DNA from 4 places in the Streptomyces sp. NPDC097595 genome. Region 1 is predicted to be linked to each of the others. Evidence: riboswitches for the same ligand, from Rfam matches in the RefSeq annotation. Region 1 holds a riboswitch; each other region holds the start of a gene.
The links. A riboswitch is a leader RNA that binds a small molecule or an ion and turns the genes downstream of it on or off. The one in region 1 is predicted to bind cobalamin.
Positions count from the first base shown of each region.

Region 2: linked by a shared signal. The riboswitch ahead of ACIQZN_RS25530 (ribonucleoside-diphosphate reductase subunit alpha) and the one ahead of ACIQZN_RS15915 (cobalamin biosynthesis protein) in region 1 are both predicted to bind cobalamin.
Region 3: linked by a shared signal. The riboswitch ahead of metE (5-methyltetrahydropteroyltriglutamate--homocysteine S-methyltransferase) and the one ahead of ACIQZN_RS15915 (cobalamin biosynthesis protein) in region 1 are both predicted to bind cobalamin.
Region 4: linked by a shared signal. The riboswitch ahead of ACIQZN_RS01780 (prenyltransferase/squalene oxidase repeat-containing protein) and the one ahead of ACIQZN_RS15915 (cobalamin biosynthesis protein) in region 1 are both predicted to bind cobalamin.

Region 1 covers NZ_JBIWCN010000009.1:55,843-62,886, forward strand. The annotation lists gene ACIQZN_RS15895 (alpha/beta hydrolase) at 1-480, opposite strand, end outside; gene ACIQZN_RS15900 (class II aldolase/adducin family protein) at 541-1,197, opposite strand; gene ACIQZN_RS15905 (anion permease) at 1,330-2,595, shown strand; gene ACIQZN_RS15910 (hypothetical protein) at 2,628-2,861, shown strand; cobalamin riboswitch at 3,008-3,138, shown strand; gene ACIQZN_RS15915 (cobalamin biosynthesis protein) at 3,261-4,244, shown strand; gene ACIQZN_RS15920 (cobyric acid synthase) at 4,241-5,794, shown strand; gene ACIQZN_RS15925 (putative cobaltochelatase) at 5,791-7,044, shown strand, end outside.
Region 2 covers NZ_JBIWCN010000018.1:35,763-42,806, reverse strand. The annotation lists gene ACIQZN_RS25535 (ribonucleotide-diphosphate reductase subunit beta) at 1-458, opposite strand, end outside; gene ACIQZN_RS25530 (ribonucleoside-diphosphate reductase subunit alpha) at 458-2,854, opposite strand; cobalamin riboswitch at 2,994-3,132, opposite strand; gene mctP (monocarboxylate uptake permease MctP) at 3,185-4,801, opposite strand; gene ACIQZN_RS25520 (DUF3311 domain-containing protein) at 4,798-5,052, opposite strand; gene ACIQZN_RS25515 (GntR family transcriptional regulator) at 5,293-6,063, opposite strand; gene ACIQZN_RS25510 (extracellular solute-binding protein) at 6,346-7,044, shown strand, end outside.
Region 3 covers NZ_JBIWCN010000001.1:419,764-426,807, reverse strand. The annotation lists gene panD (aspartate 1-decarboxylase) at 1-243, opposite strand, end outside; gene ACIQZN_RS01835 (hypothetical protein) at 808-1,098, shown strand; gene ACIQZN_RS01830 (hypothetical protein) at 1,627-2,175, opposite strand; gene ACIQZN_RS01825 (IS3 family transposase) at 2,475-3,356, opposite strand; gene ACIQZN_RS01820 (transposase) at 3,353-3,694, opposite strand; gene ACIQZN_RS01815 (TetR-like C-terminal domain-containing protein) at 3,782-4,264, shown strand; cobalamin riboswitch at 4,330-4,549, shown strand; gene metE (5-methyltetrahydropteroyltriglutamate--homocysteine S-methyltransferase) at 4,718-7,036, shown strand.
Region 4 covers NZ_JBIWCN010000001.1:409,092-416,135, forward strand. The annotation lists gene ACIQZN_RS01765 (molybdopterin-dependent oxidoreductase) at 1-109, shown strand, start outside; gene ACIQZN_RS01770 (molybdopterin-dependent oxidoreductase) at 257-751, shown strand; gene ACIQZN_RS01775 (prenyltransferase/squalene oxidase repeat-containing protein) at 759-2,171, opposite strand; cobalamin riboswitch at 2,293-2,366, opposite strand; cobalamin riboswitch at 2,467-2,598, shown strand; gene ACIQZN_RS01780 (prenyltransferase/squalene oxidase repeat-containing protein) at 2,769-5,489, shown strand; gene ACIQZN_RS01785 (hypothetical protein) at 5,486-6,460, shown strand; gene ACIQZN_RS01790 (energy-coupling factor transporter transmembrane component T) at 6,457-7,044, shown strand, end outside.

The DNA.
Region 1 (7,044 bases):
GGTGATGACCCAGGTGGGGCGGGGCGCCGGGACGTACCAGGCGGGCAGTTCGCCCAGCTCGCCCGGGATCCGCACCTCGCGGAAGGCCAGGCCGAGCGCGCTGCCGGGGTCGCCGCTGTACACCTGGGGCGTGAGGCGGACCTTGTCGCCGGGGGCGAGGATGCCGTGGTCGACGCGTTCCAGCCGGCGCACGACGGTGTCGGCGGCCTGGTGGGCCCGGTCGATCACGGGGCCGACGACGGCGAGGACGTCCTTGCCGGTCAGCCCGTACGTGCCGGGGCGCAGCGAGGTGAGGGACCGGGTCAGGGTGACCTGTCCGGCGGCCGTGGCGTGGACGGTGAGTTCGCGGTCGGCGGGGAGCGGTCGGCCGGGCGGCGTCCTGAGGGCGACGTCGCCGGCGAACCGGCCGGCCGCGACCGCTGCCGCGCCGGCGCCGATGAGTGTGGTGACGGCCGCTGCCGTCGCGGTAACCGGGCGCACACCCTCAGTGTCGGGGTCCGGGCGCCGCGATGCCAGTGGGCAGGGCCGTCCGGTGCGGCGTCAGCGCTGCCCGTATCCCTTCAGCGCCTCCAGGACCTCGCCGAGCTGGTCGCCCGACAGCAGGGCCGGGGTGCGGCCGGGTACGGCGCTCGCGGTGAGCCAGACGTGGCAGAGCCATTCGAGCTGGGCGGTGCGGTCGTACGCCTGGTCGAGGGTGGCGCCGTAGGTGACGGTGCCGTGGTTGGCGAGCAGGCAGCCGGTGCGGTCGCGGAGGGCGGTGAGCATGTTCGCGGCGAGTTCGGGGGTGCCGTAGCGGGCGTAGGGGGCGACCCGGACCGTGCCGCCGAGCATGGCGGCGGCGTAGTGGACCGGGGGGACCTCGGTGACGAGGGTGGAGACGGCCGTGGCGTGGACCGCGTGGGTGTGCACGACGGCCCTCGCGTCGGTGTTCCGGTAGACGGCGAGGTGCAGGGGAAGTTCGCTGGTGGGGGCCAGTGTCCCGTAGGTCTGGTTGCCTTCCGGATCGACGCCGGTCAGGTCCTCGGGGCGCAGCCGGTCGTACGGCACTCCGCTGGGCGTGACCAGCACCGTGTCGCCGACCCGCAGCGAGACGTTTCCGGAGGTTCCGACGACCAGTCCCTCGGCCGCCGTGCGGCGCGCCGCGGCGACGACCGCCTCCCATCCCCGGGCGATCGCGTCGTGCCGTCCGTCACTCATCCGAAGATCCTTTCCGGGCCCCGCCCGGCCACCGTCGCGGGGGTCACCGCAACGCCCTTCTCAGTTCATCTTCCGTTCACTCAAGTTGCCTACGTTCCACGTGCCAATGACGTCGAACGATTGCCTGGGTAAATGGAACACATCACGCTGCTGCTCGCGATAGTGATCGTGACAGCTCTAGTGTTCGATTTCACGAACGGTTTCCACGACACCGCCAACGCGATGGCCACGACCATCTCGACCGGCGCACTCAAACCCAAGACGGCGGTCGCGATGTCCGCCGTTCTCAATCTGGTCGGCGCGTTCCTGTCCGTGGAGGTCGCCAAGACGATCTCCGGCGGGATCGTCAACGAGGACGGCCTCAGAACCGAGGTCATCTTCGCGGCGCTCGTCGGCGCCATCCTGTGGAATCTTCTGACCTGGCTGGTCGGGCTCCCGTCCAGCTCCTCCCACGCACTGTTCGGCGGCCTCATCGGCGCCGCGGTGATGTCCGCCGGCTGGTCGTCGGTCAACGGCGGCACCGTCGTCACCAAGGTGCTGCTGCCCGCCGTCGCCGCCCCGATCGTGGCCGGCGCGGCCGCGCTCCTGGCCACCAGGCTCACGTACCGGATCGGCGGGAAGATCCGTAACGACGCCCAGGAGAAGGCCACCGCCAAGGGCTACCGGGCCGGCCAGATCGCCTCGGCCGGGCTCGTCTCGCTCGCCCACGGCACCAACGACGCGCAGAAGACGATGGGCATCATCACCCTGGCCCTGGTCACCGGTGGGGTCCTCTCCCCCGGCTCCAACCCGCCGGTCTGGGTCATCGTCAGCGCCGGCCTGGCCATCGCGCTCGGCACGTACCTCGGCGGCTGGCGCATCATCCGCACCATGGGCAGCGGCCTGACCGAGCTGAAGCCCCCGCAGGGCTTCGCCGCCCAGACCAGCGCGGCCACCGTCATCCTGGCCTCCTCGCACCTCGGCTTCTCCCTCTCCACCACGCAGTCCTGCTCCGGGGCCGTGATGGGCGCGGGCCTCGGCCGTAAGGGGGGTGTGGTCCGCTGGTCCACCGCCACCCGGATGTTCGTCGCCTGGGGCCTGACCCTGCCGGCGGCCGGTCTGGTCGGTGCGGGCGCCGAGTTCCTGACGAAACAGGGCACCTGGGGCGTCGTGGTCGTCGCGGCCCTCCTGATCGCCGGCTCCGGGGCGATCTGGGTGCTCTCGCGCCGCAAGCCCGTCGGCCACGGCGATGTCGCACCCGGCACCGAGGACACGGCCCCGGCCGAGCCCGCCGGTGTCGTCACCCAGGCCATCGCGGCCGTGAGCCCGCCGCCCACCGTGGCGCACGACCTCGCCGCCACCATCCCGGCGCCCGCCGCACCCGTCGCCGCCGATCCGGCCCGACCCGCCACGGTCTGACAGACCCCGGTACTCCGGTAAGGACACCCCGTATGAACATCGACTGGGCAGCTCTGGGCACCGTCTTCGGCGTCTCCCTCGTCGCCACCGTCGCCCTGGTGGGCCTCTTCACGCTCGGCATCGTCGGCCTCTCCAAGCAGCCGGAAACGGCCGCGCAGGGCGGTCCGGCGGGCTCCTCGCTCCTGTTGGCGCGCGCCGGGGCGTACGTCTGCTTCGGGCTGTGCGCGGCGGCGGTCGCGTACGGCATCTATCTCATCGTCGCCTGACGCGACACCCGCTCCATCGGGCCGGACGCACCTCGTGCGCGTCCGGCCCGATGTGCGTCCGCCCCCACCCTGCCGTCGCAGGTCAACGGCGAGTTGACGGGCGTTCGCGGGGCGTGGTGGACTGCCGGAGCCATTACGGCGACAGCAGAGGAAGCCGGTGCGAATCCGGCGCGGTCCCGCCACTGTCACCGGGGAGCGGTCCCCCACCGCACGTCACGGCCCGCGCGAGCGGGCTGGAAGACCGGGGGAATCCGCCGATCCGGAAGCCAGGAGACTCTTGTCGCCGTCACGTCGAACCAGGGCGCGGACCCTGAGTGAGGACATATCGCCATGCCCGGCTGCCGTGCGCCCCTCTCCCCACAGCCTCTGTCGGCGGACTCCGGTACGGCCGGCTGAACCGTGCGTGCCGATCGCATCTACGCGTACGGCGCCACCGCCGGCCTGATCGGCGACCTGCTGCTCGGTGACCCCCGCAGGGGCCACCCGGTCGCCGCCTTCGGGCGGGCCGCCGCGGCCGTCGAGGACCGGCTCTGGCGCGACCACCGCGGCCGGGGCGCCCTGCACACCCTGATCTGCGCCGGGGGCGCCGCCGCGGGCGCCGCGCTCGCCGCCCGCGCCCTGCGCCGCCACCCCGCCGCTTCCGTGGCCCTGACCGCCGCCGCCACCTGGTCCGTCGTCGGCGGTACGTCGCTGGGGCGCGAGGCCCGGGCCATCGGCGGGGCGCTCGACGCGGGGGACATCGAGCTGGCCCGGGAGCGGCTGCCGCACCTGTGCGGGCGCGACCCGCAGGCGCTGGACGGCCCCGGGATCGCGCGCGCCGTGGTGGAGTCCGTCGCCGAGAACACCTCGGACGCGGTGGTCGGCGCCCTCGTCTGGGGCGCCCTCGCCGGGGTCCCCGGGCTCGTCGGATTCCGCGCCGCCAACACGCTCGACGCGATGGTCGGCCACAAGTCGCCGCGCCATCTGCGGTACGGCTGGGCCTCGGCCCGGTTCGACGACCTCGCGGGCTGGCCCGGCGCCCGGCTCACCGCCCTGCTCGCCGTGGCCTCCGGCGGCCGCCCCCGCGAGGCCGTTCGGGCCTGGCGGGCGGACGCCGCGACCCACCCGAGCCCCAACGCGGGGCCCGTGGAGGCCGCGTTCGCCGGGGCGCTCGGCGTACGGCTGGGCGGGACCCTCGCCTACGGCGGCCGCGTCGAGCACCGGCCCGTGCTCAACGGGGAGGCCGGGCGCGCGGTGGAGACCGGGGACATCGAGCGCGCGGTGCGGCTCTCGCGCCGGGTGGGCGTGCTCGCCCTCGGCGTCAGCGTGGCCGCCCGGCTGGGCGCGGGGGCGGTCGCGCGCCGGGCCCGCAGACCTCGTACACCTGGACGGAGAACGATATGAGCGGCGGACTGCTGGTCGCCGGGACCACATCGGACGCGGGCAAGAGCGTCGTCACGGCGGGCATCTGCCGCTGGCTGGTGCGCCGGGGCGTGAAGGTCGCCCCGTTCAAGGCGCAGAACATGTCGCTGAACTCCTTCGTCACCCGCGAGGGCGCCGAGATCGGCCGGGCCCAGGCGATGCAGGCCCAGGCCGCCCGCGTGGAGCCGACCGCCCTGATGAACCCGGTGCTGCTCAAGCCCGGCGGCGACCGCTCCAGCCAGGTCGTCCTGATGGGGCGGCCGGTCGGCGAGATGAGCGCCCGCGGTTACCACGGCGGGCGGCAGGAACAGCTGCTGTCCACCGTCACGGACTGCCTGGAGCAGCTGCGGAGCACGTACGACGCGGTGATCTGCGAGGGCGCGGGCTCGCCCGCCGAGATCAACCTGCGCCGCACGGACATCGTGAACATGGGCATCGCCCGCGCGGCCCGCTTCCCGGTCGTGGTGGTCGGGGACATCGACCGGGGCGGGGTCTTCGCCTCGTTCTTCGGCACGACGGCGCTGCTCGCTCCGGAGGACCAGGAGCTGATCGCGGGATATCTGGTCAACAAGTTCCGGGGCGACGTCTCGCTGCTTGAGCCGGGGCTCGACATGCTGCGGGACCTGACGGGCCGTCCCACGTACGGAGTGCTGCCCTTCGCGCACGGGCTCGGCATCGACGAGGAGGACGGGCTGCGGGTGTCGCTGCGCGGCACCGTACGCGAGTCGACGGTCGCCCCGCCGCACGGCGAGGACGTCCTGCGCGTCGCCGTGTGCGCGATCCCGCTGATGTCGAACTTCACCGATGTGGACGCGCTGGCCGCCGAACCGGGCGTCGTCGTCCGCTTCGTGGACCGGCCCGAGGAGCTGGCCGACGCCGACCTCGTCATCGTGCCGGGCACCCGGGGCACCGTGAAGGCGCTCGCCTGGCTGCGTGAACGCGGCCTCGCCGAGGCGCTGCGGCGGCGCGCCGCCGAGGGGCGGCCGGTGCTCGGGATCTGCGGCGGCTACCAGATCCTCGGCGAGCACATCGAGGACGACGTCGAGTCGCGCGCCGGGCAGGTCGACGCGCTCGGGCTGCTGCCGGTGCGCGTCCGCTTCGACCGCGAGAAGACCCTCGCCCGGCCGACCGGCGAGGCGCTCGGTGAGCCCGTCGAGGGGTACGAGATCCATCACGGCGTCGCCGATGTGCGCGGCGGTGAACCGTTCCTGACGGACGGCCGCGGCACCCCGCTGGACGGCTGCCGGTCCGGGGCCGTCTGGGGCACGCACTGGCACGGTTCGCTGGAGAGCGACGCCTTCCGCCGCCGGTTCCTGGCCGAGATCGCCCGGCTCACCGGCCGCCGCTTCGTGCCCGCGCCCGACACCTGCTTCGCCGGTCTGCGCGAGGAACAGCTCGACCGCCTCGGCGACCTGATCGAGGAACACGCGGACACCGACGCGCTCTGGCGGCTCATCGAGTCGGGCGCGCCGACCGGTCTGCCGTTCATCCCGCCGGGAGCGCCCGCCATCCCCGTCAAGGAGGCCCTGTGAGTACGCCCTACCCCTTCACCGCCATCGTCGGCCAGGACGACCTGCGGCTCGGGCTGCTGCTCAACGCGGTCAGCCCGGCCGTGGGCGGGGTCCTGGTCCGTGGCGAGAAGGGCACCGCCAAGTCGACCGCCGTACGCGCGCTGGCCGCGCTGATGCCGGAGGTCGCCGTCGTTCCGGGGTGCCGCTTCTCGTGCGACCCCGGCGCGCCCGACCCGGCGTGTCCGGACGGCCCGCACGAGGACGCGGCCGGCGTGTCGCGGGCGGCGCGGACCGTGGAGCTGCCGGTCGGCGCCTCCGAGGACCGGCTCGTCGGGGCGCTCGACATCGAACGGGCCCTCGCGGAGGGCGTGAAGGCCTTCGAACCGGGCCTGCTCGCGGACGCGCACCGCGGAATCCTGTACGTGGACGAGGTCAACCTCCTCCACGACCATCTGGTGGACCTGCTGCTCGACGCGGCGGCCATGGGTGCCTCGTACGTGGAACGCGAGGGCGTCTCCGTACGGCATGCGGCGCGGTTCCTGCTCGTCGGGACGATGAACCCCGAAGAGGGCGAGCTGCGGCCCCAGTTGCTCGACCGGTTCGGGCTGACCGTCGAGGTCGCGGCGTCCCGGGAGACGGACCAGCGGGTGGAGGTCGTGCGGCGGCGGCTCGCTTACGAGGACGATCCGGCGGGCTTCGCGGCGCGCTGGGCCTCCGAGGAAGCGGAGTTGCGGGACCGGATCACGGCCGCCCGTGCGCTGCTGCCCGACGTGGTGCTCGGCGACAAGGCGTTGCGGCAGATCGCGGCGACCTGCGCGGCCTTCGAGGTCGACGGGATGCGCGCGGACATCGTCATGGCCAGGACCGCGACCGCGCTGGCCGCGTGGGCGGGGCGCACCGACGTACTCGCCGAGGACGTCCGGCAGGCGGCGCTGCTCGCGCTCCCCCACCGGAGGCGGCGCAACCCCTTCGACGCGCCGGGGCTCGACGAGGACAAGCTGGACGACACGCTGGAGCAGAACGGCGGCGGGGACGACGAGCCGGAGCCGGACGGGCCCGGTGACGGCGGTGGCGGCGGAGATGGCGGCGGGCTCCCGCCGCAGGGGGACGGGCCCGACACGCCGCCCCGCACCGAGGACGCCGCCGACGACACGCCCGGGGCGCCCGTGCCGGGCCAGGGCGGTGAGCAGCAGCCCGTACGGGCCGGGGAGCCGTTCCGTACGAAGATGCTCAGCGTGCCCGGTCTCGGCGAGGGCGCGGCGGGGCGGCGG
Region 2 (7,044 bases), on a different contig from region 1:
GAGTCCATCCAGCGGAAGCAGAACTGCGCCTTCTCGCGGATCGAGGGGATGTTCTCCACCGCCGCGAACGCCGCCGCGCGGTCGTCCGGGTCGGGCAGGTAGGTGTCGAGCAGCGTCAGATAGAACTGGACGTGCACGGCCTCCTCGAACAGCTGCCGCGACAGATACAGCCGCGCCTCGGGGGAGTTGATGTGCTTGTACAGCGTCAGCACCAGGTTGTTCGCGACGATCGAGTCACCCGTCGCGAAGAACGCCACGAGCCGCCCGATCAGGTGCTGCTCGGCGGGCGTCATCTTGGCGAGGTCCGCCACGTCCGAGTGGAGGTCGACCTCCTCCACGTGCCAGGTGTTCTTGATCGCGTCCCGGTAGCGCTCGTAGAAGTCCGGGTAGCGCATGGGGCGCAGGGTCAGTTCGAAGCCCGGGTCGAGCAGGTTCTTCTCGTGGTTGACAGCGGTCATTACTGGCAGGCCTCGCAGGACTCGGGGTTTTCCAGGGAGCAGGCGATGGCGTCCGCGTCGGGAGCCTGCGCCTGCTGTACGGGGATGGGGGCGGCGGCCGACGCGGCCCCGGACGCGGCACGGGCGATCCGGGTCGCCGGACGCGACCGCAGGTAGTACGTCGTCTTCAGGCCCTGCTTCCAGGCGTACGCGTACATCGAGGAGAGCTTGCCGATCGTCGGCGTCTCCAGGAACAGGTTGAGCGACTGGCTCTGGTCGAGGAACGGGGTACGGGCCGCCGCCATGTCGATCAGGCCGCGCTGCGGGATCTCCCACGCGGTGCGGTACAGCGCCCGCACGTCCGCCGGAATCCAGGCGAAGCCCTGCACCGAGCCGTTCGCCTCGCGCAGCGCCTCACGCGTCCGCGCGTCCCACACGCCGAGCCGCTTCAGCTCGTCCACCAGATAGCCGTTGACCTGGAGGAACTCGCCGCTCAGGGTCTCCCGCTTGAAGAGGTTCGAGACCTGGGGCTCGATGCACTCGTAGACACCCGCGATCGAGGCGATCGTCGCGGTCGGGGCGATGGCCAGGAGCAGCGAGTTGCGCATCCCGGTCTTCGCGATCCGGGCCCGCAGGGCGTCCCAGCGCTCCGGCCAGTTCACCTCGGTGTCGTAGTGGTCGGGGTGCAGCACCCCGCGCGCGGCCCGGGTCTCGGACCAGGCGGGCAGCGGACCGGACCGCTCCGCGAGGTCGCAGGACGCCTCGTACGCGGCGAGCATGATGCGCTCGGCGATCTTCGTGGAGAGCGCCCGGGCCTCGGGGGAGTCGAAGGGCAGCCGCAGCTGGAAGAAGACGTCCTGGAGCCCCATCGCGCCCAGGCCCACCGGCCGCCAGCGGGCGTTGGACCGGCCGGCCTGCTCGGTCGGGTAGAAGTTGATGTCCACGACCCGGTCGAGGAAGGTCACCGCCGTCCGCACGGTGGCGTCAAGACGCTCCCAGTCGATCGAGCCGCCGTCCACGAACGCGCCGAGGTTGACCGAGCCGAGGTTGCAGACGGCCGTCTCGCCGTCGTCGGTGACCTCCAGGATCTCGGTGCACAGGTTCGACGAGTGCACGACCCTGCCCGGCTCGGCGGTCTGGTTCGCGGTGCGGTTGGAGGCGTCCTTGAACGTCATCCAGCCCTGCCCGGTCTGCGCCAGGGTCCGCATCATCCGGCCGTACAGCTCGCGGGCCGGCATGGTCTTGCGGGCCAGGCCCTTCGCCTCGGCCGCCCGGTACGCGGCGTCGAAGTCGTCGCCCCACAGGTCGGTCAGCTCGGGCACGTCCGCCGGGGAGAACAGCGACCAGGCTCCGTCCGCGTCGACGCGGCGCATGAACTCGTCCGGGATCCAGTGCGCCAGGTTCAGGTTGTGCGTGCGCCGCTGGTCCTCGCCCGTGTTGTCGCGGAGCTCCAGGAACTCCTCGATGTCCGCGTGCCAGGTCTCCAGGTAGACCGCGGCGGCGCCCTTGCGGCGGCCGCCCTGGTTCACGGCGGCGACGGAGGCGTCCAGCGTCTTGAGGAACGGCACGATGCCGTTGGAGTGGCCGTTGGTGCCCCGGATCAGCGAACCGCGGGCGCGGATGCGGGAGTACGAGAGGCCGATGCCGCCCGCGTGCTTCGACAGCCGGGCCACCTGGTGGTAGCGGTCGTAGATCGAGTCCAGCTCGTCCAGCGGCGAGTCCAGCAGGTAGCAGGAGGACATCTGCGGGTGGCGGGTGCCGGAGTTGAAGAGCGTCGGCGAGGAGGGCAGGTAGTCCAGCCGGCTCATCAGCCCGTACAGCGCCGCGACCTCGTCCAGCGCCCGCACGGAGTCGTCCTCGGCGAGCCCGGCGGCGACCCGGAGCATGAAGTGCTGGGGGGTCTCGATGACCTGGCGGGTGAGCGGGTGGCGCAGCAGGTAGCGGCTGTGCAGGGTGCGCAGCCCGAAGTACCCGAAGCGGTCGTCGGCCCCGTCCGCGAGGGACCGTTCGACCAGGGCGTCCAGGGCGGCCGCGTGCAGCGTGACGAACGCGGCGGTGCGGTCCGCGATCAGGCCCTCGCGGTGGCCCACGGCGACCGAGGCGGAGAACGAGGTGGCGCCCTGCCCGGCGGCCTCGTCCGCGATGGTGCGGGTGAGCAGCCGGGCGGCGAGCCGGGAGTAGGCGGGGTCCTCGGAGATGAGGCCCGCCGCGGCCTCGGTGGCCAGCGAGCGCAGCTCCGCCTCGTCCGACCGGGCGTTGCGGCCGCGCAGGGCGGCGGCGGCGACGCGACCGGGGTCGGTGTCGGGCAGGTCGGCGGTGAGGTCGGTCAGGGTCCGCAGCAGTGCGGTACCCGGTCCGTCGCTCGCGGTCCCCGTTGCTTCGGCCGCTGAAACCGGATCGGCTGGCGCGATGGTCACGTGGTGCTCTCCCTCGCTCGGCTCTGGGCCGGCGGAGAGCGGGGGCAGCCGGGCAGGAGCGGGCCCGGGCGGGGCGGCACTCCGTGCGGCGTCCACCGGCCCATCCACGAGGCCCGGACGTCTGGGCATCCGGTTCGGTCGAGCCGGATGCGCTGTCGGCAGGTCCTCGGACTCCACGGGTGCGCGAAAGCGCACCGAATACACCGTTGCGGGACAGTTCCGGATTCACACCGGATTCCCCTGCGGCGACAGCGAGCACGAGCATACATGTGGGGGCCGCCCTGTCGGGCAGCCCCCACATCTTGTGTCGCGTGGCGTAAAGGTGTGCGGTCAGTGACCGCCCGGCGCTCCCGCCGTGGCCGGCGGCAGCTTCTCCTGGACGCCCGGGTCGCCCGCGTCCGCGGTGTAGTCGCCCGGGGAGGTCTCGTCGATCCCGGCAGGCGCCTTCACGGCGTTCAGGACGAAGGTGAGGACGACGACGACCACGACGTTCAGCACGAACGCGGTGAGGCCGATGTAGCCGATCTCACCGAGGCCCGGGATCTCCTTGGAGGACCCGCCGAAGTGCTTCTGCGTCGGGCTCGCGACCCCGTACGCGGCAGCCGTACCGTAGATCATGCCGACCGCCCAGCCGGCGAGTAGCGCCCAGCGGTGGAACCACCGGGTGAACAGGCCGCCGACCAGGGCCGGCATCGTCTGGAGGATCCAGATCCCGCCGAGCAGCTGGAAGTTGATCGCGACGGTCTTGTCCATGGTGAGGACGAAGGCGAGGGCGCCGACCTTGACCAGCAGCGACACCAGCTTGGAGACCTTGGTCTCCTGCTCGGGCGTCGCGTCCGGCTTCAGGAAGTCCTTGTAGATGTTGCGCGTGAACAGGTTCGCCGCGGCGATGGACATGATCGCGGCCGGTACCAGGGCGCCGATGCCGATCGCGGCGAAGGCCACGCCCGCGAACCAGTCGGGGAACATGTTCTCGAACAGCTGCGGGATGGCCAGCTGGCCGTTGTCCACCTTGACGCCGGCGGCGATCGCCATGAAGCCGAGCAGCGCGAGCAGGCCCAGCATCAGCGAGTAGAGCGGCAGGATCGTGGTGTTGCGGCGGATCACCTCACGGCTGCGGCTGGAGAGCGTCGCCGTGATCGAGTGCGGGTACATGAACAGCGCCAGCGCGGACCCGAGCGCCAGGGTCGCGTAACCCCACTGGCCGGCCGCGGCCGGTGCGAGGCCGCCCGCGCCCGCCTTGGTGAACTTGTCCTGGGCGGAGGCGAAGATGTCGTCGAAGCCGCCGAGCTTGATCGGGATGTAGATGATCGCGACGGCGATGACCAGGTAGATCAGCCCGTCCTTGACGAACGCGATCAGCGCGGGCGCCCGCAGCCCCGAGGAGTAGGTGTACGCGGCGAGCACCGCGAACGCGATCAGCAGCGGCAGGTCCTTGACGAACCAGTTGGTGTTCTCGCCGCCGCCGACGCCCATCACGTCCAGCACCGCCTGGATGCCGACGAGCTGGAGCGCGATGTACGGCATGGTGGCGAGGATGCCGGTGACCGCGACGGCCAGCGACAGACCCTTCGAGCCGAACCGGCCGCGGACGAAGTCCGAGGTGGTGACGTACCCGTGCTTGTGCGAGACCGACCACAGGCGCGGCAGGAAGGTGAAGATCAGCGGGTAGACCAGGATGGTGTACGGCACCGCGAAGAAGCCGGAGGCGCCGGCCGCGTAGATCGCCGCGGGCACCGCGACGAAGGTGTACGCGGTGTAGAGGTCGCCGCCGAGCAGGAACCAGGTGACCCAGGTGCCGAACGACCGTCCGCCCAGGCCCCATTCGTCGAGGGTGGCCTCGTTCTCGGCCCTGCGCCAGCGGGCGGCCAGGAAGCCCATGACCGTGACGGCCAGGAAGAAGAAGATGAAGACGCCGAGCGCGACGCCGTTCACGCCGTCCTTCATGCCGACGCACCCCCCTTGCGGGCGCGCTGGTCACGCTGCCACAGCTTGTAAGCGATCATGGTGAGCGCGGTGGAGATCAGCACCCAGAGCATCTGGTACCAGTAGAAGAACGGGATGCCGATGAAGGTCGGGTCGATCTTCGCGTACGAACTCACCCAGAGCATCGCCACGAACGGCGCGATGAGACACAGGGCGATGACCACCCGCAACGGCGTGACCGTCGGTGGCTTTCCTTCTGGTTCTTCCGCCATGGCGGCGACTCCGTCCCCTCGCTGATCACCTGTAATGCGCAGGAAATCTAGGCGAGGGATCCGGCCACCGTCACCCCCTGTCCGCATTGCGGTCCGGCAACGGTCGCCATGGACCGGCCGGATGGCCCCAATGGCGGCAAACGTCCGGGGGTTGGTCCAGGCCAAGCCGGGCCACGGGAACGCCGAACGGCCCCCGGGGGCGGGTCCGGGGGCCGTTCGGAAGCACATGCGTACGACGGGTCAGTCCAGCGGCCGCTTCAGGCGGGCCACGAACTTGTAGCGGTCGCCGCGGTAGACCGAGCGCACCCACTCGACCGGTTCGCCCTGCTCGTCCAGCGAGTGCCGGGAGAGCATCAGCATCGGCAGGCCCACGTCGGTGCCGAGCAGCCCGGCCTCGCGCGGGGTGGCGAGGGAGGTCTCGATGGTCTCCTCGGCCTCGGCCAGCCGGACGTCGTACACCTCGGAGAGCGCGGTGTAGAGCGAGGTGTACTTGACCAGTGAACGGCGCAGCGCGGGAAAGCGCTTGGCCGAGAGGTGCGTGGTCTCGATGGCCATCGGTTCGCCGCTCGCCAGGCGCAGGCGCTCGATCCGCAGGACCCGGCCGCCGGCGCTGATGTCGAGCAGCCCGGCGAGGGTGTCGTCGGCGGTGACGTAGCCGATGTCCAGGAGCTGCGAGGTCGGTTCGAGGCCCTGGGCGCGCATGTCCTCGGTGTACGAGGTGAGTTGCAGGGCCTGGGAGACCTTCGGCTTGGCGACGAAGGTGCCCTTGCCCTGGATGCGTTCCAGCCGGCCCTCGACGACCAGCTCCTGGAGCGCCTGGCGCACGGTGGTGCGCGAGGTGTCGAACTCGGCTGCCAGGGTCCGTTCCGGGGGGACGGGGGTGCCCGGCGGCATGGTGTCCGTCATGTCGAGGAGATGTCGCTTCAGCCGGTAGTACTTCGGTACGCGCGCGGTGCGCGTCCCGGCGCCCGCACCCGTCTCGTTCTCCGAACTGCCCCCGTCGGCGCCCATGGCCCGCCTTCCCGACTGCTGCGTTGCTGCCGTCACCGGCTCCTCCGTCTGTCGCGGCTCACATGGTGGCACGGTCCGGTCACGGCTCGTCGCCCTCCCTCAGGTGTCGGTCCTATAACGGACGCGAGTGCACTTCTTATACACCCTTGACACCCCTAAAGGTCTAGGCCAAGCTCCCGGTACTGGTCTAAACCATTAAAGACCAGGTCCCAGCCCCGGAAGTACTCGGCGACGTTTTCGCGCGGTGGGGAGGGGGGTTGCAGCATCCCTGAGGAGGGTGGCGTGAAGCGCAAGCTCATCGCGGCGATCGGCGTCGCGGGCATGTTGGTTTCCATCGCGGCGTGTGGTTCGGACGACAAGACGTCCTCGAAGGACCCGAAGGACCGCAAGGAAGACCTGACTGTCTGGCTCATGGGCGAGGCCCAGTCGACCTGGCCCGAACTGGTCAAGGACGTCAACGCCCAGTTCAAGAAGAAGTACCCGAACGTCAACGTCAAGATCCAGTACCAGGGCTGGGCTGACAAGGTCAAGAAGCTCGACACCTCCCTCGGTGGCGACAAGTTCCCGGACGTTGTCGAACTCGGCAACACCGAGACCATGCAGTACATCCTCAACGGTGCGCTCGGCGAGATCGACACCTCGAAGTACGAGAACTCGGACACCTGGATCAAGGGCCTCAAGGACACCTGCTCCTACGAGGGCAAGATCTACTGCGTTCCTTACTACGCCTCCGCCCGCCTCGCGGTCTACAACAAGGACATGCTGAAGGCCGGTACCGGCAGCGACGTCCTCCCGCAGAACGAGGACGACTTCCTCAAGGCGATGGACAAGGTCCAGGCCGAGCTCGCGAAGAAGGACAAGCGCGCCTCGTCCCTGTACTACCCGGGCCGTTACTGGTACGCCGCGATGTCCTACGTCGCAGCCGAGGGCGGCCAGATCGCCAAGTACGACGAGGGCTCGAAGGAGTGGAAGGCCAGCCTC
Region 3 (7,044 bases), on a different contig from region 1:
CGGGTGCACCAGATGGGCGGCGGCACCATTGATCCCGATCACCCCGGACCCGCGCTCGCCCTCGATGACGTACGTCTCCAGCCGGGCCCCGTTGTCGATGTCCACGATGTGCACGAGCTCACCGGGCAGCAGATCCGCGGCCTCCATGAGCTCGGCGTCAACGGTGACGGAACCCACGTAGTGCAGGTCGGCCTGGGTGACGGTGGCACGGTGGATCTTGGACTTGAACAGAGTACGCAGCACTTTGGACTCCTCCGAGACGGCTCCCTGCCTGCTTTCTGCAGGTCAAGGGCGGTCTCAAGTGTACACCGGCACACCCCGAACGATGTTTATGAGGAACATCGCTCTGGTCAGGTGAGGCAGCTTCCCACCTGGGGCTATTCCGTCACTCAGGCGCCTGTTGAAACGATCGCCCGGGAATGTGCGGGGACACACCCTGACCGGATACTGACTTCACTGATGACCCATCAGGCATGCAGGAGGTCCCTCTGCACACGGACGGCGTGCGGACGTGGGACGCATCACCGACCTCTCAGGCACCGACATCGCTCCGGTTCAAGGAACGCGACCCCCTTTTGACCATCAGGGCGCGATGCTCGACCGCTCCGAGAGGTGAGCTCGTCAGGTACCAGTCGTCCAGGCCGCACGGCAGCGTGGAACTCGCGAGCAAGGCGCGTCAGCGCCGGCGCCGGCCCGCCCGGGCTGAAGCCGAGGTCACGCGCCCCTGCGCACTTGCGTGCGCCGCTCCTCCATTTCGCACTGTCCCACCGCTGGCGAACCGACCTCGCACACCGTGAAGGAGAGCCGTTGACGCCGACTGAGGAAGTGCTCCAGGATCTGGCTCAGCCCTCGAACGTCTCCGTCCAATCCGATGACGCACTGGTCGGCAAGGTGAAGGCCGCCATAGCGACGGACGACAAGAAGCGGAAGGAGAACGAGGACGAGCAGCTCAGCCCCCACATAGGACACGATCTAAGCAACCATGTAACGTACTGCGAGCCGTCCCAGGGAATGCGTTCACAAGCTTCATCAATTCCAAAAATAATAGGAGCCGCGGCAGGAATGCCGCGGCTCCTATTATTTACTTCTTTCTCGTGAGGTAGTAGGTATCCCGCACATCGGGATCCGACGTCAAGAAGAACAGGCGAAGTTCTCCCTTCTCACCTCTATTGATCCCAATGTCCCAAACCGCCTCTTTTGGCGGAGGTTCCGTGCGAGATGCGGCATCGTTTGGATTGAGTTCAGTCGCCGACCTCGCGCCTTCAGCCAAAGAACCCTTTTTCCCTTTACTGATAGCCGAGGTCGCCTTGACCTGAATCACCCACCCATCCCCTACGGTGTTCCCGCCTCTGTACGCTCCGGGCTCCAACAGGCGCCAGGACCCCGGACCCGACATGCGCCAGGCATCGTCGAAAGCGAACTCCTGCCCGTCAAGCTTCTCCACGACCGCGCGGTGCTCGGGCTGCAGTTTCAGAGAACTACCCTTCCAACCCGCCCAAGTCCCGTATATATCAGCGGCAGTCACCTTGACGGGGGATGGGGGCGGGTCGGTACGACTATCCACGCAGGAACTGAGAGTCAGCACCCCGACACATGCCATTGCGAGTCCAGCGGCTGGCACGTGTCTCACCGCTCAGGCTCCCGCATCACGATCTGCTCACTCCACCGAAAGGTCATCTTCATATCTCTTTGTCCGTTTGGAAACAACGCCCCGGTACGATTAGACAATGCCATGGCCCCTGGATCCTTAGCACCGCCTTCGTAGCCCTCCTTGGAAACCCCTCGCGTCAAGGACTTCTTCGTCATCATATTCGTGAGGATGAACTCCACCTTCCCCCTCTTGGACTGCTTATCGTATCCAGTCACTGTGGCTTTGAGGTTGAAGGAACCAAGGACGGCGCGAGTGGCACCTTCCGAGTTATTCGGGGAGTCACCGACGAACAATTGTGCGGCAGCGGATGACAATTCACCTGCCATCAAGTCAGTGAGGGATAGATTATTCATCGCCGCCCCATATTTGGTCTTGTAATCGAGGCCCTTGATAGTCTCACCGATTTTCACCCCCTTGCGATGTGCCAGGTAATCACGCACAACCGACAACCATATGTGACGCTTCACACCTTCTGTTATCTTGTCGTTTTCGTCGAACTGGTACGCCAGTGGTGTCGCGCCCATGAACCACAGCGCTACCAGCTGAGTGGCAGTCGGATTGAGTATGGCTTCGGCGTCTGGAAAGGATATTCCAGAGCGATAAGCTGCTGTCGCTCGCCTCCCCAACTCGTCCTGGCGCGGGCTGCTGCCGCCGTAATCACAGCTGTAGTAGCAGCCGTTCTTGCCGGTGCCTCCGGGGGCCTTGCCGGCGTCCTTGCGCTGCTCGCCTGTGCGTAGCTCGCTGTGGCCAGTCCCGTCATCGGTGAAGAGACCGGAGGGGTCACTGAAGGTTGACCTGACCCCTTTGGGGCCGACACGTCCGATTATGCCGCGAGTGTGAGGGGGTGGCTTCTTCGTTGCCGTTCCTCGTGCGGCGTCTGGTAGCCGATGGCTGAGTGGAGACGGCGGTGGTTGTAGTACGTGATCCACCGGAACGTGTCCGCCCTGGCCTCGGCCCTCGTCGGCCAAGCCTCCCTTCCTATCTCGGTTTTGAGGCTGCCGAAGAAGGACTCTGCGGCAGCGTTGTCGTAGCAGGATCCGGTCCGGCCCATCGACTGGCGTATGTCCAGCTCACGGCAGGTTTCCCGCATGAGCCTGGACGTGTACTGGCTGCCGCGGTCGGTGTGGAAGATCGCGTTGCCGGCCGTGTGGCCCTGGTGATGGGCCATGCGGAGAGCCGCTTCGGTCAGTTCCGCCTGCATGTGATCGCCGATCGACCAGCCGACCAGTTCCTTCGTGCACAGGTCGATCACCGTCGCCAGGTAGAGCTTGCCTTCCCCGGTGGGCAGCTCGGTGATGTCTCCGACGAGTTTCAGACCGGCCATCGGAGCGGTGAAGTCACGCATGACCAGGTCCTTCGCCGGCACCGCTTTCCTGTCCTGGCGGGTCAGCGACTTGCGTCGCCGCCTGGAGACGCCCTGGATGGCGTGCTCGCGCATGATCCGCGCGACCCGTTTCCTGTTCGCCGTGACGCCCCGGCGGTGCAGGGCCCGGGTCACGCGCAGGGCACCGTAGGTTCCCGACGAGGCGTCGTGGACCTGCCGGATCTCCGCGAGCAGGCCCTCGTCCGAGGTGTTCTTCGCGTCTCTCGCGGGCTGCCGGTTCTTCCATCCGTAGTAGCTGGATCTGTCCCATCCCAGCAGGTCACACACCCTTTTGACCGGGTGTTCCGCGCGGATCTCGTCGACGAAGCGGTAGCGGATCACTGCCCCGTCTCCCGTGCGAAATAGGCGGCCGCCCTCTGCAGGATGTCGATGTCCTGCCGGGCATGCGCCAGCTCGTGGTTCCGCTCGGCCAGCAGCCGGTCCAACTCGCGGACCTGCGCTTTCAGCGCTTCGACCTCCCGGCTCACCGCGGCATCACCGCCGTCGTTGCCGGCAGCCTTGCGCCTCCGGCCCAGCTCACGCTCCACCCACGTGCCCAGCGTCGCCTTATGCACGCCCAGCGACCGCGCGATGTCCGCAACCGGCCGCTCCGGCGAGGAGAGCACCAACTCGACCGCGTCGTTCTTGAACTCCTCCGGAAACTGCTTGCCACGAGCCATGGCCGACCACTTCCACCCGCAGGCCGCCACGCGACCTGCCGTTCAGGTGTCGGCATCGAAGGGGTCACTTCAGCACTGGCCGACACCGTGGACGCCGCCTGGGCCGCCGCCCCCGTCGACGACCCGGCCGCCCGGATCGAGGCATGGGCCACCGCCTTCCGGAGCTGGGCACTGTCCCACCCGGAGGGCTTCCGCCTCATCTACGGCGACCCGGTCCCCGGTTACCGGCCGCCCGAGGGCGGCGCCGCCCCGGATGCCGCCCGCCGGGTCTGCACCGGCATCACGGCGCTCGCCGCCGCCGCGTGGCCGCACGCCGAACGCCGCTACCGGGACAGCGACTTCGAGTGGTCCGACTTCGATCCCGGTCTGCTGGACAAGGTCCGCCCCGCTTTCCCCGGCCTGCCCCCGGCCGCCGTGGCCCTCGCCCTGCGCATCTGGAGCCACCTGCACGGCCTGGTGTCCCTGGAGGTCTACGGTCACATGCAGCGGCAGGCCCTCAGCCCGGAGAAGCTCTTCCGCGAGGAACTGTCCCAGCTCATCCACTCCTTCGTCCTCGCCCCACGGAGCTGAGGACCGGCCGAGGACCGGCGGAGGCCGGCGTGAGACGGGTGTCCCTCCACCCGGCGGCACCACGTAAGGTGGCCGCAGCAGCTGGTTCGCCCCGTCCGCCAGGCGGGGTGTCGCAAGAGGGAACCCGGTGGGAATCCGGGACTGCCCCGCAGCGGTGAGCGGGAACGACCGCCGTCATACGCACTGGGCCCGGGACGGGTCTGGGAAGCGACGGCCAGTAGGTGTCCTCCGGTACGGAGGGCGTGCCCGCGAGTCCGAAGACCTGCCAACTGCCCGCGCACGGACCATTCCGTACGCGGACATTCCGGTGACCTCGTGGGCGGGTCGGCGTACACACCAGACGGAGCAACCGCGCCGCGCCGCGCGAGGACCGTGTCCGTCGGGTCGTCGTCACCTTCGCGCTCTCGTCCCGTCTCCGGGATCTCAGGGATTCATCTCGCGAAGGAGATCTCCGTGACATCCAAGTCCGCAGCCGCGGCAGCACGCGCCACCGTGTACGGCTACCCCCGCCAGGGCCCCGACCGGGAGCTCAAGAAGGCCGTCGAGGGCTACTGGAAGGGCCGCGTCAGCGCGGACGCCCTCCGGCAGACCGCCGCACAGCTCCGGCACGACAACCGGCAGCAGCTCGCCGACGCCGGCATCCAGGAAGTCCCCACCGGCGACTTCTCGCTCTACGACCACGTCCTGGACACCACCGTCATGGTCGGCGCCATCCCCGAACGCCACCGCGAGGCCGTCGCGGCCGACGCGGTGGACGGATACTTCGCCATGGCGCGGGGCACCCAGGACGTGGCGCCGCTGGAGATGACCAAGTGGTTCGATACGAACTACCACTACCTGGTCCCCGAGCTCGGCCCCGGCACCGTCTTCACCGCGGACTCCACCAAGCAGGTCGCGGAGCTCAAGGAGGCCCTGGCCCAGGGCCTCACCGCGCGGCCGGTGCTGGTCGGCCCCGTCACCTATCTCCTGCTGGCCAAGCCGGCCCCCGGTGTGCCCGCCGACTTCGAGCCGCTGACCCTGCTGGACCGGCTGCTGCCGGTGTACGCGGAGGTGCTCGCGGACCTGCGCGCGGCGGGGGCCGAGTGGGTGCAGCTCGACGAGCCGGCGCTCGTCCAGGACCGCACCCCGGCCGAGCTCAACGCGGCCGAGCGCACCTACCGTGACCTCGGCGCGCTCACCGACCGGCCGAAGCTGCTCGTCGCCTCCTACTTCGACCGGCTGGGCGAGGCGCTTCCGGTCCTGGCGAAGGCCCCCGTGGAGGGCCTGGCGCTGGACTTCACCGAGGCCGCCGCCGCCAACCTCGACGCCCTCGCGGCCGTGGGCGGACTGCCGGGCAAGCGCCTGGTCGCCGGTGTCGTCAACGGCCGCAACATCTGGATCAACGACCTCCAGAAGTCGCTGTCCACGCTCGGCACCCTCCTCGGGCTGGCCGACCGCGTCGACGTGGCCGCCTCCTGCTCGCTGCTGCACGTGCCGCTGGACGCCGCCGCCGAGCGGGACATCGACCCGCAGATCGTCCGCTGGCTGGCCTTCGCCCGGCAGAAGACCGCGGAGATCGTCACCCTGGCGAAGGCCCTCGCGCAGGGCACCGGCACCATCACCGGTGAACTCTCCGCCAACAAGGCCGCGCTGGCCTCCCGCGCCGGCTCCCCCCTCACCCGCGACCCGGCCGTGCGCGCCCGGGCCGAGGCTGTCACGGACGCGGACGGCCGCCGCTCCCAGCCGTACGCCGAGCGGGCCGCGGCCCAACGGGCTCACCTGGGGCTGCCGTTGCTGCCGACGACGACCATCGGCTCGTTCCCGCAGACCGGCGAGTTGCGGTCGGCGCGCGCCGACCTGCGGGCCGGGCGCATCGACACGGCGGGTTACGAGGAGCGCATCCGGACGGAGATCCAGGAGGTCATCGCCTTCCAGGAGAAGACGGGCATCGACGTCCTGGTGCACGGCGAGCCCGAACGCAACGACATGGTCCAGTATTTCGCCGAGCAGCTGACCGGGTACCTCGCCACCCAGCACGGCTGGGTGCAGTCCTACGGCACCCGGTACGTGCGTCCGCCGGTCCTCGCCGGGGACATCTCGCGCCCCGAACCGATGACGGTGCGCTGGACCTCGTACGCCCAGTCGCTGAGCGACCGCCCGGTCAAGGGCATGCTCACGGGCCCGGTCACCATGCTCGCCTGGTCGTTCGTCCGCGACGACCTGCCGCTCGGGGACACCGCCCGGCAGGTGGCCCTCGCCCTGCGCGACGAGGTCGACGACTTGGAGGCGAGCGGGACTTCGGTGATCCAGGTGGACGAGCCGGCGCTGCGCGAGACGCTGCCGCTGCGGGCCGCCGACCGGGCGGACTACCTGGCCTGGGCCACCGAGGCGTTCCGGCTCACCACCAGCGGCGTGCGCCCGGACACCCAGATCCACACGCACATGTGCTACGCGGAGTTCGGTGACATCGTCCAGGCCATCGACGACCTGGACGCCGATGTCATCAGTCTGGAGGCCGCCCGCTCCCACATGCAGGTGGCCCGCGAGCTGGCCGCCCACGGCTATCCGCGTGAGGCGGGTCCGGGCGTCTACGACATCCACTCGCCCCGCGTCCCGAGCGCCGAGGAGGCCGCCGAGCTGCTGCGTACGGGGCTGAAGGCGATCCCCGCCGAACGGCTCTGGGTGAACCCCGACTGCGGCCTCAAGACGCGCGGCTGGCCCGAGACCCGCGCCTCGCTGGAGAACCTGGTCGCCGCCGCCCGTACCGTCCGGGCGGAACTGCCCGCCTCCTGAACGGGGTT
Region 4 (7,044 bases), on a different contig from region 1:
CGCCAACGCCCTGCGGGACGCCACGGGCGTCCGCTTCACGGAGCTCCCGGTGACCCGCGACCGCGTCTGGCGGGCCCTGCACCGGCGGGCGGAGGGCGTCGGCCGATAGACCAGGACCTTGCCAGGCCCGTACTCGTACATAGCTCAGAAATGCGAGCCGAAGAGGCGACCTGACATGGCAATCGCGGTTCACCGCTCCGGCGGTCGGGTATCACTGCGCGCAGCCGCAGCACCGACCGCCGCGAGGGGACCGACGATGAACCGACCGAGCACCGCCCCGCACCCCACGCCCGCGGGCACCTTCGCGCTCTGGGGCGACCTGGCCGATCCGGTCACCCTGTCCGTCGCCCGGCTGCGGCGCGACTGGGAGCAGCACCGGGCCGAGGTCGTCTTCGACTGCGCGACCTCCGGCCCCCAGCGCCATGCGTTCGCCGGACCGCTGCTGCGCGAGGTGGTGGCCGCCACCCTGCCCCGCTTCGCCCCGCTCCGCCGCAAGGAGCGCTCGCGCCTCCTGCTCGCGGTGAGCGGCGGCGACGGCCACCACACCGTGCTGTCCTGGGCGGAGATCGACGCGGACTTCGGTAACGCGCCGGTCCTCCTCGCCACCCGGATGGACGGCCACGACCTGGACGAGTCCGGCACCCAGCTCGTCGTCCCGTCCGACCGGTGCGGCGCGCGCTACGTCAGCGCCGTCACCGGCATCTGGCTCGGCCACCACCACCGCGAGGAGTCCGTCCCCGCGGTGGTGTGACGGTGTGTCAGGCGCCCCACTTCAGGGCGATCGTGTCGCCCACGCCGATGGAGCGGTTGCGGGCGGCCGCGGTGAAGGCCGAGCCGTCGACGCTCGCCTTCCAGGTGTTGGAGCCGCTGTTGGCCTTGCCGTTGAGCGAGGTGAGCTGTCCGGTGCCGGAGGACGGGGTGACCCCGCTGACGCAGCCGGACGGGGTGGCCGCACTCGTGGCCGCGTCGAGAACCGCTCCGAGCGTGGTCGTGGATCCGGTCGGGGTGAGCGGGACGGAGCACACCTTCAGGCTGCCCGTGCCGTCGTCCACGGTCAGTGCGAAGGACGTCGCGGTGCCCGAGGTCAGCGAGGTCTGGCCCACCCACTGGGGTGCGCCCGAGGTGACCGGCGTGGGCGGGGTCGCCGTGAAGCCGCCGCCCGCCACCGCGCGCAGCCCGTCGATCGACGCGTACGCCTGCGGGCCGGTGTCGGTCGGGAGGTACTTGAATCCGCCACCGGGGTTGAACTGCTGGCTGATCAGGAAGTCGACCGGGGTCTTGCCCTTGCTGGTGAGGAAGTCACCGGTCTGGGGGTTGATCCCGCACGCGTTGAGCCCGGAGACGGCCCAGCCGTTGGAGTCCGTGTTGACGCCGAACATGGCCTCGAACGCACCGGTGTTGGCGATCAGCTTGCCCTTGAGGAACGTCTTCGCCTGCACGATGTCCGGATCGGTGTTGGCGACGCCCGACACGCAGAGCGCGGCCATCGCGGCCCCGGTCATGTCGATGTCGCTGTCGGCGGCCAGCGCGCCCGGATCGCCCTCGGCCTTGCTGTAGTTCCAGCCGCCGTCGTCGTGCTGGTTGGCCCGGATACGGGTGATCACCGCGTTGCGCAGCGACTGCGGTACGCGTATCTGGCCGCTGGTGGTCCTGGCGCCGTTCAGGGCGAGCGCCGCGAACACCGTGCCGTTGAAGTTGGCGGAGGGGCCGAAATAGCCGGGCTCGGCGGTCTGCCAGTAGCGGTACATGTCCGCGACGAGGTTGCGTGCCGCCGAGACGCGCGCGGGGTCGATTCCGGCCGCGTAGGCGTTCAGCGCGGCCCGCTCGTAGTCGGTGACGACCGGGGACGCGGACGGCCAGGCGCTGGTGGCCAGGAGGTTTCTGTACACCGTCCGCGCGTTCTTGGTCGCGTCGCCACCGGGGGTGACGTCCACCGCGGCGGTGCCCGCCGCCGCGAGCGCGCTGAAGGCCCACTCGTTGGACAGACCGGTGCCCGCGTACGAACCGTCGGACTGCTGAAGGGACTTGAGGTACGTCACACCGTTCGTCTTGGACGTGGCGATCTGCGCGGGCGTGGCGGTCGCCGCGGCCGGCAGGGTGGTGAGCGCGAACGCGCCCAGCGCGGCTACCGCGGTGAGGGCGGTGCGGTGGACAAGGGCGGGACGGGGCATGGCGTGCTCCAGGGTGAAGGGACGCCGACCCGCCCGGTGGCCGGCCCTTTCGAGCGCACGCAGCGGACTTGGCCGCCGTCCGCGAACGCGTGGACCGACTTCCAGATAGCCATCACCGCTTGGGCATTCGGGCTCGGAGGCGGTAGAAGCCCCCACACCGCTGCGCGTCAGCCCCGGATTCCCACCGGGTTCCCCCACTCGGCAGTGCGGGACAGTACCCGACGCCGGGCGGGTCCGCCACAGGGCCCCGGTGCGCCTCGGCGTCACGTCGGGGGCGGCCTTGACGGACCGTACGAACGCATGCTCCACTCGCTCCGATACGCAAGCTGTTCCAGGGGAAGCCGGTCGAAGTCCGGCGCTGACCCGCAACCGTAGACCCGGCCTGGCCGGGTGAGCCGGAGTACCTGGAGCTTGTTCCACAGCAACAGACGCCGTCGCGGACTACGGCGTGGTGCGCCCCGTGACGACGCGCGGTTCCTTGCGGAACTCGGGCGGCGTACTGCTGCCACGTCTTCGTACCCCCGCATCGGCCACACCCGAGGGGGCCCGGTGGGGACCATGCAGCGCCCGGACACAGGTGCACGAAGACGTCAGGGCATGTTCACGGCCGCGCTCTGCGCACTCGGCCTCCTGGCCGCGGTCTGCTTCGCCTTCCTGCCCGGCGCCCAGCGCGCCGCGGCGGCCCCGGCCGCCGACTGCACCGCCACCAAGGGCGCCGTCGTCGCCGTCGACTTCGGGCCCTTCGGCGGCACGGTCCAACGCGGCTGCGACACGACCCCCACCACCGGCTACGAGCTGCTGCACGAAGGCGGATTCAGCACCGAGGGCACCCAGCACGACGGACCCGCCTTCATCTGTCGCATCGGGTACGGCGCCTTCAACTCCGGTACGCAGTACCCGACTCCGGACAAGGAAGCCTGTGTCCTCACCCCGCAGGCCACCGCGTACTGGTCCTACTGGGTCGCCTCGGCCGGACAGGACGACTGGTCCTACAGCCAGTACGGGGCCATGAGCCGCAAGCTCAAGGACGGCGACGTCGACGCCTGGGTCTACGGCGGCACCGATGTCGAAGGCACCACGGGCAGGCCCACCTTCAGCCCCGACGACGTGCGCCCCGGAGGAGGGTCCAGCCCCGACCCGAGCGGCGAACCGACCGGGGCACCGGGAAGGGTGGACGTCGCCGCGGCCGCGAGCTGGCTGAAGGACGGCCTCACCGACGGCGAACGCATCGTGGACGAGGGCGCCGAGACCCCCAACTACCTCCTGACGACGGAGACCGCGTACGCGCTGGCCGCCGCCGACGGCAGGAGTGACGCACTCGACAAGGTCACCTCGTTCCTCGCCGCCCACGTCGACGACTACGTCTCGTCCAACGGCAAGGACCAGCCCCTCGCGACCGCGGCCGCCGCCCGGCTCGCCCTGCTCGCGGAGTCCACCGAGGGCGACGCGCACTCCTTCGGCGGCCGCGACCTGATCGCCGACCTCACCGGCAACGTGTGCACGGAACGCGCCCCCGGCGACGGCTGCACCGCCCCCGGAGACATCCGCGGCATCACCTACGCCGACGAGCAGGCCCGCGCCGTCCTCGCCCTCCTGCGGGCCGGCGAGAAGCCGGACACCGCCTCGGTCGACCGGCTGGTCCAGGTGCAGTGCAAGGACGGCGGCATCACCAGCATCCTCATCCAGCCGGGCGAGCGCTGCGAGGGCGACGCCGGCACCACCGGGCTGATCGCACTCGTCCTGCACGCGGCGGGCGGCCACGACGACGCCGTCGCCAAGGCCCGCGACTACCTCACGAAGACGCAGCTCGACACCGGGGCCTTCCCGGGCTACGCCGGGTCCACCACCGGTGACGTGATCACCACCGCCTACGCCGCCCAGACGCTGCGCGCGCTCGGCGAAACGAAGCGGGCCGGGGCCGCCGAGGGCTGGCTCTCCCGCGTCCAGCTCAAGGGCGGCGGCTTCGGCTACGACCAGGACGCCGTCGACCCCACCCTGTACGCGACCCCCGTCGCCGTACTCGCCGGTGCGCGTACCGATCTCGCGACGCTCACCACCGAGAAGAGCGAGCCCACCACCCCACCGACCACCACCCCTCCCACCACCGAGCCCCCGGCTCCCGGGAAGGGCCCCGACCTGAAGAAGGGCGTGGCCTACCTCACGGGCGCGGCGCAGCTCAAGCAGGGCCGCTACTACCCGGTCGGCCCCGGCTCCGGGCGCGCCGACTTCGGCCTGACCATCGACGGCGCCTACGCGCTCGCCGCCACCGGCCTGAACAACGCCAGGCTGCGCGGCATCGTGGACTTCCTGGACGACCAGGGCAAGGACGGCGAAGGACGGACGGTCAACGACTGGACGGGCGCCGGCACCGAGTACGCCGCCGGCGGATCGATCGGCAAGACCGCGCTGCTGGCCGAGGCCGTTGGACGCGACCCCCGCGACTTCGCCGGGCAGGACCTGATCGCCGCCCTGGACAAGGCGGTGTGCCCCGCCGCGAGCACCGCCCCGGACCGCTCCTGCGCGGCCGAGGGCGCCTACACCTACGCGCCGTCCGTCTTCTCGCAGGCGCTCGCTGTCATGGCCCAGCTGCGCGCGGGGGACAAGGACAACGCGAAGGCGCCGCTCGCCTACCTGGAGAGCCTGCAGAACGACGGCAACGGCGCCTGGCCGAGCCTGATCCCGCCGACCGGCGACTCCGACGTCGACTCCACCGCCATCGCCGCGATGGCCCTCGACCTCGCCGGCGGGGACCAGGCGGACGCGGCGGTCGGCAAGGCCCTGAAGTGGATCGCCTCCAAGCAGCTGCCCGACGGCGGATTCCCGGGCGCGGCGGGCAACTCCGTCAACTCCGCGGCCCTCGCCGTGCAAGGACTCTCCCTCGACAAGGACACGTACAAGAAGGAGATCGACGCGGCGCTGAAGTTCCTCGCCGGGCAGCAGAACGGCGACGGCGGCTTCAAGGTCGCCAAGGAGGGCCAGCCGGGCTCCGACCTTCGGGCCTCCACCCAGGCCGTGGGCGGCGCCACCGGCATCTCCTTCGGGAAGCTGGACCGCAGCCTCGACGGTACCTCCGCCCAGGCCACCCCCACCGACGACACCGGCGGCACCCCGCAGATCCTCACCCCCGGCGACGACGACTCCGGTTCGGGCGGCGGCATCGTGAACGCGGACGGCGGAAACGGCGGTGACGGCGGCGCCCTTGCCTCCACCGGGGTCCAGGTCACCGCGCTGGCGGCCTTCGCCGTGCTGCTCACCGCCCTCGGCTGGTGGGCCGTCGCCGCCGCCCGGCGCCGGGTCGCGGCCGGAGCGGGACGATGAGGCCGGTCCTGCGCACCCTGAGGCCGGGCCCGTCCACCCTGAGGCCGGTCCTGCGCACCCTCGCACGCCTGGTGGCCGCGCTCGGCCTCACCCTCGCGGGGCTCGGCGCGACCGCGTCCCCGGCGGCGGCCGACCCGCAGCCCATGGGCCGGTGCACCACCACGTCGGGCGCGGTCCTCGCCGTCGACTTCAGCCACTGGGGCGGGCCCATCTACCGGGCCTGCGGGACGACTCCGACGACCGGCTACGAGCTGCTGAACCAGGGCGGCTGGCGCACGGTGGGGACCGGGCACGACGGACCCGCCTTCATCTGCCGGATCGGCTTCAGCGGCTACAAGAGCGGCAAGCAGTTCCCGCCCACGTCCGAGGAGGACTGCGTCCTCACGCCCCCGGCGTCCGCCTACTGGTCGTACTGGCACGCCAACCCCGGTGCCAACGACTGGGAGTACAGCCGGCTCGGCGCCATGCTCTACCGGCCGAAGCCGGGCAGCGTCGACCTGTGGATCTTCGGCGGCACCGACATCGGGGGAACCAAGGGCCGCCCCAAGGTCACTCCCGACCAGCTGCGGGCCCACAACACCAAGCCCAGTGGGGCCGGTTCGCCCGCCTCCACCGAAAAGGCGCCCGGCCTTCCGCCGGATGTGGACACGGGACCCGCCCCGGAGCAGGGCGCCACCCAGGAGAACACACCGTCCCCGACGCACTCCAAGAAGCCGAAGGCGTCCGAGAAGCCCGAGAAGAGCGAGTCGCCCTCGCCGTCACCGTCTCCGCCGGACACCCCCACCCCCTCGGACACCCCGAGCGCGGGCGCGGCGGCCGCGAAGGGCAAGACCCCGGTACTCAACGCCGAACCGACCGCCGACGCACCCCACGACGCCGGTTCGGTGCTGCCGGTCGTCGCGGGCGCCGCCCTGGTGGTGCTCATCGGTGGCGCCGCGTTCTACGCCGCCCGCCGCAGGCCGCACGAGTGAGCACGGTCGCCCGCCCTGCCGCGCAGCCGCCGGCCGCCCCGCCCGGTCCCGTACCGGACCCGGGCGGTCGGCGGCTGCCGCGCGGTCTGCATCCGCTCGCCTGGTGGATCTGGGCACTCGCCCTCGCCACCGCGGTCAGCCGCACCGCCAACCCGCTGCTGCTCTTCCTGGTGCTCGCCGTCCTCGGCTACGTCGTCACGGCACGCCGGACGACAGCACCCTGGGCCCGGGGCTTCAAGTACTACCTCTACCTGGCGCTGACCGTCGTGGCGATCCGCGTCACCTTCCGCGCGGTCTTCGCCACCGGCATCACCCCGCACGACCACTTCCTGTTCGCCCTGCCGCACATCCCCACCCCCGACTGGTACGCCGGCATCCAGCTCGGCGGCCCGGTCTCGCTGGAGGCGGTCCTCTCCTCCGCCACGGACGGGCTCCGACTGGCGTGCATGCTGTGCTGCATCGGCGCCGCCAACACCCTCGCCAACCCGAAGCGCGCCCTGCGGGTCCTGCCCGGTGCGCTGTACGAGCTCGGCGTCGCCGTGACCGTCGCGATCAGCGTCGCTCCGCAGCTGGTGCAGAGCGTC